4 regions of the Paenibacillus sp. FSL H7-0737 genome follow, and region 3 is predicted to be linked to each of the others. Evidence: riboswitches for the same ligand, from Rfam matches in the RefSeq annotation. Region 3 holds a riboswitch; each other region holds the start of a gene.
The links. A riboswitch is a leader RNA that binds a small molecule or an ion and turns the genes downstream of it on or off. The one in region 3 is predicted to bind cyclic di-AMP.
Positions count from the first base shown of each region.

Region 1: linked by a shared signal. The riboswitch ahead of H70737_RS25095 (alpha/beta fold hydrolase) and the one ahead of H70737_RS00190 (resuscitation-promoting factor) in region 3 are both predicted to bind cyclic di-AMP.
Region 2: linked by a shared signal. The riboswitch ahead of H70737_RS02645 (hypothetical protein) and the one ahead of H70737_RS00190 (resuscitation-promoting factor) in region 3 are both predicted to bind cyclic di-AMP.
Region 4: linked by a shared signal. The riboswitch ahead of H70737_RS15725 (APC family permease) and the one ahead of H70737_RS00190 (resuscitation-promoting factor) in region 3 are both predicted to bind cyclic di-AMP.

Region 1 is NZ_CP009279.1:5,758,272-5,761,424, reverse strand. Features, by position in the region: gene H70737_RS25100 (Nif3-like dinuclear metal center hexameric protein) at 1-662, shown strand, start outside; gene H70737_RS31125 (hypothetical protein) at 747-920, shown strand; cyclic di-AMP (ydaO/yuaA leader) riboswitch at 1,142-1,326, shown strand; gene H70737_RS25095 (alpha/beta fold hydrolase) at 1,433-2,242, shown strand; gene selD (selenide, water dikinase SelD) at 2,399-3,153, shown strand, end outside.
Region 2 is NZ_CP009279.1:586,563-589,715, reverse strand. Features, by position in the region: gene H70737_RS02650 (hypothetical protein) at 1-321, opposite strand, end outside; cyclic di-AMP (ydaO/yuaA leader) riboswitch at 512-701, opposite strand; cyclic di-AMP (ydaO/yuaA leader) riboswitch at 1,122-1,287, shown strand; gene H70737_RS02645 (hypothetical protein) at 1,421-1,912, shown strand; gene H70737_RS29625 (hypothetical protein) at 1,929-2,438, shown strand; gene H70737_RS02635 (hypothetical protein) at 2,478-2,930, shown strand; gene H70737_RS02630 (hypothetical protein) at 3,028-3,153, opposite strand, start outside.
Region 3 is NZ_CP009279.1:40,775-43,927, forward strand. Features, by position in the region: gene H70737_RS00180 (HD domain-containing protein) at 1-253, shown strand, start outside; gene H70737_RS00185 (TatD family hydrolase) at 365-1,135, shown strand; cyclic di-AMP (ydaO/yuaA leader) riboswitch at 1,333-1,562, shown strand; gene H70737_RS00190 (resuscitation-promoting factor) at 1,844-3,007, shown strand.
Region 4 is NZ_CP009279.1:3,652,701-3,655,853, reverse strand. Features, by position in the region: gene H70737_RS15735 (DsbA family protein) at 1-532, shown strand, start outside; gene H70737_RS15730 (disulfide oxidoreductase) at 529-993, shown strand; cyclic di-AMP (ydaO/yuaA leader) riboswitch at 1,191-1,349, shown strand; gene H70737_RS15725 (APC family permease) at 1,473-3,153, shown strand, end outside.

The DNA.
Region 1 (3,153 bases), 1.0 Mb from region 3:
CGCAATATGTTGTGGAGCGAGCGGTTGCTATGAACGCCAATTTGTTGATCACACATGAAGGTGTGTTTTACAGTCATCATGAGACGAGTGAGTGGTTAGAGGATGACCCTATTTATCTTGCGAAACTGAGTTTAATCGAGCGTTCTGAACTGGCTATTTTTCGTTATCATGATTATTGGCATAGGCATCAACCAGACGGGATCATGGTGGGCTTGCTACGAGAGCTTGAATGGTCAGCCTATGTGGTTGAGCAGCAATCCACTGCTACAATCCTATCGATTCCAGCTATGACGGTAAGTGAAGCGGCACAGTATATAAAAATAAAGCTAGGTATCTCCTATTTACGTGCTGCCGGAGACGTATCCCAGATATGCAGACATGTGGGGATATTAGTAGGTTACAGAGGAGGTGGGACGATGGCTATTCCTCTTTTTAATCAGCACAATCTTGATTTAATTATTGCTGGCGAGGGCCCCGAATGGGAAACTCCAGAATATGTGAGGGATGCTGTCCACCAAGGCAGATCAAAAGCGCTGATTATGTTAGGTCATGCGGAAAGTGAAGCTCCAGGAATGAAATATTTAGCTGAAGTTCTGGCACAGAAATACCCAATGATTCCTACTTATTTTATTGCTGAACAACCGGTCTATCAGCTGGTTTAATTCGTATAAACCGAAATGAAGAATAAATTTGCATATTATGGAGAAAATGATTGGAAACCAGGTCACTGAGAAAGGAGTGTTTCAATGGAAATTCCTTTGGAGGCTGATGAAGTGTTAAGTCGTATCAAAAAGCTTCAAACCGATGGAAGCTCGATCAGCAAAAAACAAGTGAAGCAAAGCGATCCTGATCTTATGAGAAGTGCGCTGTTCTTTTTTCCGAGCTGGGAGCATGCATTGAAAAACGCCGATCTGTTGTAGCCATATGATTGTATAACGAAGCCGAGTGGTTCAGGGATTGATCTCTGATGGCCGCTCGGCTTTTTTTAGATATATTGAGTAAACAAGAGCAAAAGAAAGAGAAAACGAAGTGTATGCTCAATATGAAATGAAAAGCATGGCTTTCAACATTATTTTGCCCACGGCTCAACTTTACAAGAAACCTTACACGGAGTATGATTCATCACATAACTGACAATTACATAAGAAGTCCGCTTAATTTCCGTTAAGGAAAGCGGGGGAACCAACAACTGGGAACCAGTGTAACAATCGGTACTAGTTATGGGGTGAATCCTGTTCCAGGTGCATAAATGCATCCATGCAGGTAGGGCAACTCTCACTGCCCGAATCCGACAGCTAACCTCGTAAGCGTATGGAGAGAGGATGAATGGCGTATTTGATGATGAATAGCCACAGAGAATCCCTCTGTGGTTTTTTGCTGCGTTAAAAAGCAGATATAGTTGTAGAACCTATCTATGAAAGAGGTGTTAACTTTGCCTATTGCTAAACTGAATGGAACTTCGCTCTATTACGAAATCAATGGAACAGGGGCTCCGGTTGTGTTTATCCATGGACATGGATTAACACATAGTATGTTCAAGCCACAATTGGAGTATTTTTCTGATAAATATAAAGTGATTCTGTGTGATTTACGGGGGAATGGCAAATCAGGTGAATTACTGCAGGCCCCAAACGAGATTATTGAAACCCAATGTCTAGATATAATTATGCTATTGAATGATTTGGGTATTCGTGAGGCTGTTTTTGTTGGGAGTGCCTATGGGGGGCTCGTCGTTCAGCATATTGCGAAACAATATCCAGAGCGAGTAAAAGCGATTGTTGTCGCGGATAGCTTTTGTAGAAGTCAGGCGTCAACGATAATCGGTAAAATCCAGCTTATGGCTGCTTATTGTAGCTGGTTAATGTATTACGCTCCAAGTGAGCTTGTACTGCCTTCGATTCGTATGATGTACCGGGAACGCTGGAATCTGGCTTATAACGAGATTAGAAGAGGACTTCTCGATAAACGTCCACGGGAATTGTATCGGCAAAGGCTGGCTACGAGCCATGTGGATTACACTAGATGCTTAAAGTCTTTTAAGCGTCCCGCCTTATGTATTGTAGGTGACTTTAGTGAATTTGGAGTTAATTGTATGAAGGATATGGTGTCTCAGCTGCCACATGCTCAGTTAGTGATTATCCCTAACGCATTAGATCCTAGTAATCTGTGTCAGCCGGAGAAATTTAATGCTATACTTCAGCGGTTTTTGGAGAAACAGCAGGAAACTCAGCAGATTAGTTAATCTTAATGGTAAGTGAGAAATGAGAGGCGTCCCATAGCCGGGGAGTATGTACTGGCTACGGGGCGTTCTTCTGTATGTCTGTATTTTGTACAATGCTGTCTACTGATGTAAGATTAAAGTTATTCGATACTAACTATCTAAAGGAGCTGAGTCATGATGTCTCAAGCCGAAACCATAAAATTGACCTCATTATCTTCAAAAGGGGGCTGCGGCTGCAAAATCGGTCCCGCCGATCTCATGCAGGTTATTCGCAGTCTACCACCAACCGTTCCTAATCCGGATCTACTTGTGGGTCTGGATACCAGTGATGACGCTGGGGTATATCGATTAAGTGATGATCTGGCGTTAGTGCAAACTGTTGATTTTTTCACGCCGATCGTGGACGACCCTTATTCCTTTGGGCAAATTGCAGCAGCTAATGCGTTAAGTGATATTTATGCTATGGGCGGTAAGCCGCTTACGGTGCTTAATATTGTGGCCTTCCCTATTTCTGTTCTGGACAAAAGCATTCTCGGTGACATTTTGCGCGGTGCAGCAGATAAAGTGCAGGAAGCAGGAGCAACGCTTGTGGGCGGACATTCCATCGACGATAAAGAGCCTAAATTTGGATTGGCCGTTACGGGCCTTGTGCATCCGGACAAAGTAAGAACGAATGCAGGTGCGCAGGTAGGAGACAAGCTGATTTTGACCAAACCTATCGGTGTGGGCATCTTAACGACTTCTATTAAAAAGGATCAGCTATCCCCAGAAGAAACTACACGCCTTACGACAGTCATGTCTACACTGAATAAAAAAGCGGCTGAAATCATGGAGCCCTATGATGTACATGCTTGTACAGATGTTACCGGATTCGGGTTGCTTGGACATGCCTCGGAAATGGCAAAGGGGAGCAACCACGGACTGATTATTCG
Region 2 (3,153 bases), 550 kb from region 3:
AGGATTTATTGAGCTTGTAATTACAAAAATCGGCTGTGTCGTCCAGGTACGGCACATCTGAATGTAACGGCAGCATAACGTAAAGCTGCTCTCGAACAGATATACCCGGCCTACCGGAAACGGCGGGCGAAACCAAGTATTCTGATGGCGGGTATCAACTAGAACGACTTGTTCAATCCCCATCTCTTCGAGTAGGGCCTTCTCAGGCAAGTTGTTGGTCAATCCGGCCATCTTAATGCCTCTGAATTTTAGAAGCTTAATAAAATGTTCGCCTGCCTTCGTTGGCGCACATACCAGTACATATTCATTCTGATCTGTCATCTCTTATTCTCCTCAAATGCTTTGCTTGTAAGATCAGAGCTTGATCACCCTGATCTTGAAAGAAAAGCTACCGCTAATGATGAATATAACGACCTCTTCGTGAGGTTTTCCATAAATGCTTTGCTTAAAAAAGCACAGCAAAAAGCCACAAAGGATTCTCCTCTGTGGCTCGCTAGCGGTCACATTGCACTCATCCTCTCTCCATACGCTTACGAGGTTAGCTGTCGGATTCGGGCGGTGAGAGTCGCCCTACCTGTATAGATGCGAGCTCACTGGCATCTTCTACAGGATTCACCCCATAACCGGCTTCCGACTCTCACATCGTCTGCCGATTGTTGGTTCCCCCGCTTTCCTTATCGGAAATTAAGCGGATCAAATATTCGATTGTTGTTGAAACAGGAGTAATCATACCCTTATGCAGGAAGTATTGTAAAACCTGATTGATGCCAAAATAATGCAAATTAAAAACTATTTTCGCATTGGATAGCGCTTACTTGATATCCAATCTCTCTATATCTCTTGTTTACTCGAGTTTCAATCCATTAGCGAAAAACGGTCATACCATGTGATTTTATTCACCACGATTAGTGAAATCACCAAAAATCGCCTATATAAGAAAGGAAACAAGAAAGCGAGATTAAGCGAGGAAGAAGCCCGATAACTCGCAATAAATACCTATTTGGTTCCCTTTTTCGTCGTAGTAGGCAGGATTTGGTTTAAATTGCGCTCAAAAGAACACTTTCTGTTTTTACAGAAACACCTTGAAAAGAGTATGATTCGGGTTGAATCTATTTCACGAAATACATTCAACGCTGAGTTCCTGCATTTGCAGGGAACGGGGGAACCATCAGGCCACATGGCCTACTTGGGGTGAATCCGAAGGAGACTGTTCAAGTCTCACATAGGTAGGGCGACTCTCACCGTCCGAATCCGACAGCTAACCTCGTAAGCGTAAAGAGAGAGACCCTTGATCCGCCACGCTTTGGCACAGGTGTGTGTATACCTGTATTCCAAAACCGCAGCAGAGGTCCTCCTCTTGCTGCGGTTTTTGCGTTACCTGAATCTATAGGGTGATAGCATGCTGGACGGGGTGAAAGGAATGAAACACTATTATTGGGGAACTCAGCAAGGGCTACTTGAGCCGATAAGTCTAAATTATGTTTGCTTTGGAGCGTTGTGGTTCGAAGAGGATCATCACAGAACTATTGTCGGCTATGCTTTTGGTCAGAAGCAGATTGAATCACTTCGCCATTTCAGCAGCCCATCTACCTGTGAATACTGTATGGACCGAACAATTATATACGAAATATATAAAAATATCCGAGAAAAGCAACAGCTGCAGGATTGGTCAGCACACCAACGTTTTCCGTGGCTCACCGCTTTTAAGGAACCGTGGAAAGAAGTTGCAGTCGGTTGGTACGTAATGAGATCCCGCAACACCTTTCCCTTACATTTATCCGTTATACGCAAACAGAAATTCCGACTATGGCTGGAGCATGCCGCAGTCTGTGAGAATGAAGCTGAAATGCTCGCCTGTATAGAGAAGGCTAACGTCATTCACCATGTAAATCTTAAGCTTTTGGAAACCTAAGGAGGAGAAACCTGTCATGGACCAGCGAAGACTATCTCGCATAGAAGTATTCGTCTTTGATTCACCAGAGCCTATTCACTATGGAATGGAGGCTGATCAAGACAGCCGTTATGGCATCCTGAAACTTACCTGTAAAGGAGGTAGTAGCTGGGGGGCATGTCTTATCTCTGCCAATACCAAAACCTTCGACCTTATTAAATGGAGTTCTTTTCTCAGAATGATATACCATTGCCGGCTAGAGGAAGCGATAGATAAAGTACGTACCCATGGTTCAGAGTGGGATCAGACTCAGTTTGAGCTAGTGCAAGGTGCTTTACAGGATTTAAAAGCCAAGCTGCAGGGTAAATCCTTGGCAGGGCACATTGAGCAAGGTCGTCTGTACAGAGCTGTCGCTGGTGGGAGAGATTCCAAAGGAGGGCGGCTATATTATAAACCATCCAGTGTAGCGCTTCAAAAACATAGTTATCCAGAACCTGATACCGCCGAGCTTATCAACAAATCCATTTCTTACTTTTCTTTATTATAAGTTCATCCCATAACCCATTCTGAAAGGATCGTGTTTATCATGCCTGACCCCTTACCTTCCGAATCACCCCGTAGAACTATATTTGCAGAGTGTGTTCAAAAGTGTACGAATGATATCTATACGCTCAGTTCCATGTTGTTACAACAATCAGTAGAAGCCGAGAAGGTTACTATCCGTACTTTTAAAGAGCTTCATAAAATATTCCGTCAAAAAAGCTTCGACAGCCAGCTATTCTCTATCGAGGCTTACCGCTCTTGTATCCGACAATGCGCCGATTATTACGCACGCCGGTCTCTTCTGTCTGCCAAGACATTGCCTTGGGAGGAACAGCTTATAAAAACGATGTGGTATGGCCTAAAGCTATCTTTACCTCAAATAAGCATCATTCTGCAAAAGAGTGTTCCTGTCCTAAAAGCACAGCTTAGGCGTGTGCGGGAGCAACTGACTGCTCAAGAGGATTTGCTGCCTAGTGGTAATCTATCCGTTGTCTAACTCCCTCAACTATCTTCCAAATAACTTTTACGATACATACACAAAAATAAAAAAGCCACGGCATCTGCCGCGGCTTCCTTTCCCTATTTCCCTACTATTACGCTTTACTCTTACGAGCCTTTCCGTACATCCACAATCCCGCAATCATCCCCACCATGGCAATCCCAGTCAATACACCCTGAGTGAAATCCATTAAAGTGGACCCATTGGTCGAGAGCATTCT
Region 3 (3,153 bases):
ATATGATTTGGAGATTGATTTTCCGACAGATCTGCCCTATGATGTGTTCCGTCCGGGAGAAGCTTTTGACAATAAACAAATTCTGCTGCTTGATCGGCATGATCATCTGCGGGAAATTTCAGAGGTGTCGGATATTGTGCGTTCTATTAGCGGCATTCACCGTGGAAGATATCATCTTTATTTTCCTCAGGATAAGTTAAGAAATGCGCTTACGCGATTGCCTGCTTCTATTGCAGAGATTTTTGCAAAATAATACAAGAAAATATGGGATTTTTGACAAGAAGAGTAGAAAAATAAGATATCACGGATAGCGTGAAACTTATATTGTTATATATCTAAAAAAGAACAAGGAGTGAGGGTTAAAATGTTTCTGTTTGACACACATACGCATCTGGATGCACCTCAATTCGACGAGGATCGCGAAGAAGTTATCGCTCGTGCTGTAGAAGCAGGAGTTAGCAAGATGATTAATATCGGATTTAATCGGGAGACGATTCCCTCAACGATGAAGCTGGCGGAATCTTATGATTATATTTATGCGGCAGTGGGTTGGCATCCTCAGGATGCGATTGATATGAAAGAAGGAGATCTCGATTGGATCGCTTCTCTATGCAGTCATAAAAAAGTAGTGGCTATTGGTGAAATCGGACTGGATTATTACTGGGATACTTCTCCCAAGGATGTGCAACATGAAGTTTTTCGCAAGCAAATTGGACTAGCCCGTGAATTAAATATGCCGATTTGTATTCATGATCGTGATGCACATGAGGATGTTGTACGGATTTTACGGGAGGAAAAAGCAAATGAGGTTGGAGGCGTGATGCACTCGTTCTCAGGAAGCTGGGAAACAGCTAAAATGTGCTTGAATCTTGGTTTTCATTTATCCTTTGGAGGACCCATTACGTTCAAAAATGCAAGAGTGCCAAAAGAAGTGCTTGCGCAGACACCACTAGACCGATTATTGATCGAAACCGATGCTCCATATTTGACTCCACACCCCTTCCGCGGGAAGCGAAATGAGAGCGCTCATGTGAAGCTTGTAGCAGAGGCAGCAGCTGAAATTAAAGGGTTAACATGGGAAGAATTGGCTAAAATAACGTATGCGAACGCACTGGAACGATTTGGGATTGAGTGAAAACGGGAGCAAAACAGGTGAAAAATAGAGAATGGCCGATATATTAAACTTTTTTAATATAAAAACGGCTGAATATTACAATATTTTAACCATATTTTTGCGTAAACGTGGTTGAATCGTCCTTTACAACATGCATCAAAACAGGATATCATCTTTTCAGTGATGTGAGCTGTGTTATAGTGACAGCCATTGATTCATGGATCGTCTCGCTGAGTCTCCGTATGGAGAACGGGGGAACCAATATTGACCTACCGCATGCCTGTATTTTAAATACGGTTTAGACGTGCCGTAGGACAGTATTTGATTTCTTCACGTGGTCTTTGGGGTGAATTTAAGGGCAACCGCCATGAGCGGGTGACCTGAAATAGGGCGTCTCTCTTTCGTCCGAACCCGACAGCTAACCCCGTAAGCGCAAGTAAGAGAGGCAACCTCGTGCACAAGCATTCTCTATTCTGATATTGGAGAAGCCACGAAAGAGTCCTCAGTTGAACTCTTTTTAGGCTTTTTTATTTTTGAATAAATAGAATGTTGCCCACATACTGTTATATAACAGGGGTGGGAGTAGCTGTGCCGAGCAGGCGATCCATGAGCAGGAGACGCTAAGTTATTACGTGCGTGTCCTGTGACAATCTCAAATAGTTTCGTCAAAGGAATTCAGTCCTCATGATATACAATTGACGACGGGGCTATGTAAGGAGGATGGAGAGAATGGGCGTATTCCAACCAGAAGTATCCCATGATTCGCAGTCATCCAGCAGGTCTTTCGCATTACGGTGGGAGCAAGTAAATACTCGCGTACTTTTACTTGCAGGCGTGATTTCAGTCGCTATCGCGCTACTTATTCTGCTGTACGTACACGGTCAAAGTAACAAACAATTATTTTTAGTAATAGACGGGCAAACACAGACGCTTGAAACGCGGGAAGCGCTTCTTGGTGATGTGTTGGAGAAAGAGCAAATTTCGCTGCAGCCGCATGATGAACTATCTTTAGGTCTGAGTGATGAAATAAAAGACGGTGACCGTGTCGTTATCAATCGTGCGCAGAAAATTAGTCTTACTGCGGATGGAGCAACAAAAACGTTATATACGACCGAGGACACAATTGGTAAAGCAATTGAGAAAATGGGCATTACCCTAGAAGGTCATGATAAGATTTTCCCTTCGTTAGACACCACCATTTCTGCAAACATGGAGGTTAAGATTGTTCGCATCAACAAACAGACCGTACAGCGAACAACTAACTTACCCTTCAGAGTCATCAAGACAGCAGACCCCTCCCTTACTGTGGGAACAGTTAGAGTGGCACAGGCAGGCAAACCAGGCGTCATGATTCAGCATATTGAGAAGATCTACCAAGACGGAGAACTGGCCTCTATGCGCATGATTGGTAAGGAAGTACAAACGGTAACGAAAGATAAGATTATTGCCGTTGGTACCAAAGCACTTCCTAAGCCGGCTGTAGCTAAGACTACAACAACTTCCAAATCAAACACCACTTCAAAAACGGCTAAGGTTAGCGCTAAGACTAATAATGTCACAAGCAAGGCTGGCGTAGACTTTGAGTACAAGAAGATGATTAAGAACGTCTCCATGACAGCTTATTCATCAGAAGAGCCAGGTATTGGTAACAAAACTGCTTCCGGAACACGCGTAACGGAAGGTCGTACAATTGCGGTAGACCCGAATGTAATTCCTATTGGCTGGTGGGTATATATCGAGGGGCTTGGATTCCGCCGAGCAGAAGATACTGGCGGTGCCATTAAAGGCAATAAAGTAGATGTCTATTACGATTCACTGAGCCATGTGCGTAATTTCGGTCGTAAATCACGTACCGTTTATGTGATTGGACCTGTGAAGCCGGAGTTAAACTAGGCTGAAGCTTTTGCAAATTATTCTTTGATAAGCTATAGTGATGATAACCGTTAAGGAACGCCAGATGATCATTTCGTTGATCGCAGAGCAACCGCTCATCACTTATACATTCTTTAACCAAAAGAAGAGGAGCGAAACCTCTTCTT
Region 4 (3,153 bases), 3.2 Mb from region 3:
TAGAGTCGGTAAAGAGGATGCACCTGTTAAAATTGTTGAATTTGGAGACTTGAAATGTCCAGCGTGTTCCCAGTTTGCAACTTCAGTTAAACCGAAAATTGTTCAAGATTTTGTCAACGAGGGAAAAGCAGCGCTCTACTTTGTAAATATGGCTTTCGTTGGTCCAGACTCTGAAACTGCCTCACTTGCTGCATTATCTGTTTACCATCAGAATCATGATGAATTCTGGAAGTTCTATGATGCTGTATATGCTCAGCAAGGTGATGAGAGCGAAGAATGGGCGACTGAAGATTTCTTAGTAAGCCTTGCGGAGAAAGAGAAGTTAGCTATCGATTACGAACTGCTTCGTAAAGATATTAAAGATCGTACGTATGCAGATGAGCTGAATAAGGGTATGCAGTTAGCTAGTGAAGCTGGGGTGACGACTACACCATCCCTTTATATCAATGGAGTAATGACTGCGGATCCATTTAACATTGAAGCGATTTCAACTGAAATTAACGACGCCGCAAAAGCTGTGGAGGCAAAGTGACAAAGTTCCTATCTTTTTGCAAGCGTAACTGCCTGTATCTGGCCTGGTTCGTCTCTTTAGTTGCTGTTGCTGGTAGCTTGTATCTGAGCGAAGTATTGAAATATGAACCTTGTAAGCTTTGCTGGTTTCAGCGAATTTTTATGTATCCTCAGTTATTCCTCTTGGGAATTGCAACCTTTCGAGGGGATAAAAGGATTATCCCATATGTACTTCCACTAAGCTTAATTGGTGGCAGTATCTCGATCTATCATTATGCGGAGCAGAAGATTCCTGCGTTAAGTAAAGTGCTTCCTTGTACAATTGGTGTTCCTTGTAATAAGGATTACTTGAACTTTTTTGGATTCATTACGATTCCTTTCCTTGCATTAATCGCTTTTGCTTTAATTAGCATTTTGCTTTGGTACGGACGCAAGGAAGAAGAAGTGATGGAGTTAGATACAGAGGAAAGTTTAGGATTTTGATTTTTTAATTTTAAAGGATCCGAAAAAATGTGAAAAGTGATTAAAAACACGATCCAGAGGGATAATTGAAGAGAATGAAAGAGAGCATCCAATAAGACGCTGTATTTGCGCTTACTGGATGTTTTTTCATTCTTTTTTCATTTTTTTCAACGCTTTACTGTATACACTTTGTAGACTAATATTAGACCTTGTGAGAAGTTGAATATGCGCTGAATTTTCTTAGGAAAAACGGGGGAACCAAACTTGGCATATGTGCCAATGGGGTGAATCGGAATGGGTCGATTAGACTTATACCGTAGGGCTAAACCACAGCCCGAATCCGCCAGCTAACCTCGTAAGCAAAGGTGGGATAATGACCATGCATAGCATGCGGATCATTTCCGTATGCTATTTTTAGTGTCTGCATTTATGAAATCCACCAATGAAAACAGCGCGCGGAAATTCCGTTTCAGCTCCCAAAGAAAGGAACTGTATCCACCATGGTAAGCAAGGTAAAACGACTATTGATCGGGCGTCCGATGAAGTCGAACGAACTCGATCATGAAAAGTTATCCAAGGTTAAAGCACTGGCTGTCCTGTCTTCTGATGCGCTCTCGTCTGTAGCCTACGGAACGGAACAAATTTTGATTGTACTGGTGGCTGCGGGGTTTACTGCCATCTGGTATTCCCTGCCAATTGCATTAGCCGTATTGGGCCTGCTGGCCATCCTGATTTTATCCTATCGGCAGACGATTTACGCTTATCCTCAGGGAGGCGGAGCTTACATCGTTGCCAAGAGTAATCTTGGTGTTCCGACAGGGCTCTTAGCAGGAGGGTCTTTGTTAGTGGATTACATTCTGACCGTAGCTGTTAGTGCGTCGGCAGGGACGGATGCGATCACATCGGCTTTTCCAAGTCTTCATAATCACACCGTTCTTATTGCAGTATCAGTTATTATTTTACTTACTTTGATTAATCTTCGCGGAGTTACAGAATCAGCTTCATTCATCGCAATCCCAGTGTATTTGTTTGTGGTGTCGATTGTAGTCTTGATTATCTCCGGTGTTATTAAATATGCAGCAGGTGGCGTGCATGCGAATGTCCCTGAAATTGGCTCTGCTGTTTCTAATGTTAGTTTGTTTCTACTATTAAAAGCCTTCAGTTCTGGCTGTTCGGCACTTACGGGTGTAGAGGCTGTATCTAATGCCATTCCAAACTTTAAAGCACCTGCTGAAAAGAACGCAGCCAAGACCTTAATGGTCATGGGGGTTATACTTGGATTTATGTTTACAGGTATCACACTACTGGCGTATTGGTACGGCATAGTGCCTGATGAAAAGGCAACGGTTGTTTCTCAGATCGCTGAATCGACCTTTGGCCGCGGAACCTTATATTTTTTCATTCAAGGTATTACAGCAGTAATTTTGTTCTTGGCAGCTAATACAGCTTACTCAGCGTTCCCGCTGCTCGCATTTATGTTTGCAAAAGATAAATATATGCCACATGCTTTTATGGTTCGTGGTGACCGTCTAGGTTTCTCTAATGGTATTATTTTTCTAGGTGTTCTGTCTGCTGTGCTTGTAGCTGCATTCCACGGAAATACAGAAAGCTTGATTCCACTTTATGCGGTTGGTGTATTCATTCCTTTCACATTGTCACAGCTAGGAATGATGGTTCATTGGTTTAAAACAAAACCAGCGGGATGGAAAAAAAGATTTGTTGTAAATACCATCGGTATGCTGACTACATTGACGATTACGCTTATTTTTATCATCACTAAATTCTCAAGCGTATGGATGGCTTTCATTTTCTTACCTGCTGTAATGTTCGTGTTCCACCGGATTCACAAGCACTATTTGAACACTGCAGATCAGCTTCGTATATGCCCGAGTACAGATAAACCTTTGATTAAGGGCAGTACAGTTGTTGTTCCTGTTGCGGGTGTAACACGTGCTGTACTACATTCCATCAGCTATGCCAAGTCTCTAACGGATAATGTTGTAGCCGTGTATGTTGGCTTTGATGAAGAGGACATTCAAAAAATGGAGCAACGGTGGGAGGAATGGAATCCGGGTGTACGCCTGATTGTACTTCGTTCTAGATATCGCAGTATTATTCGTCCGTTAGTGAAATTTATTGATACAGTGGAGTGGAAGACCGCAGCGACGGATCATATCACGA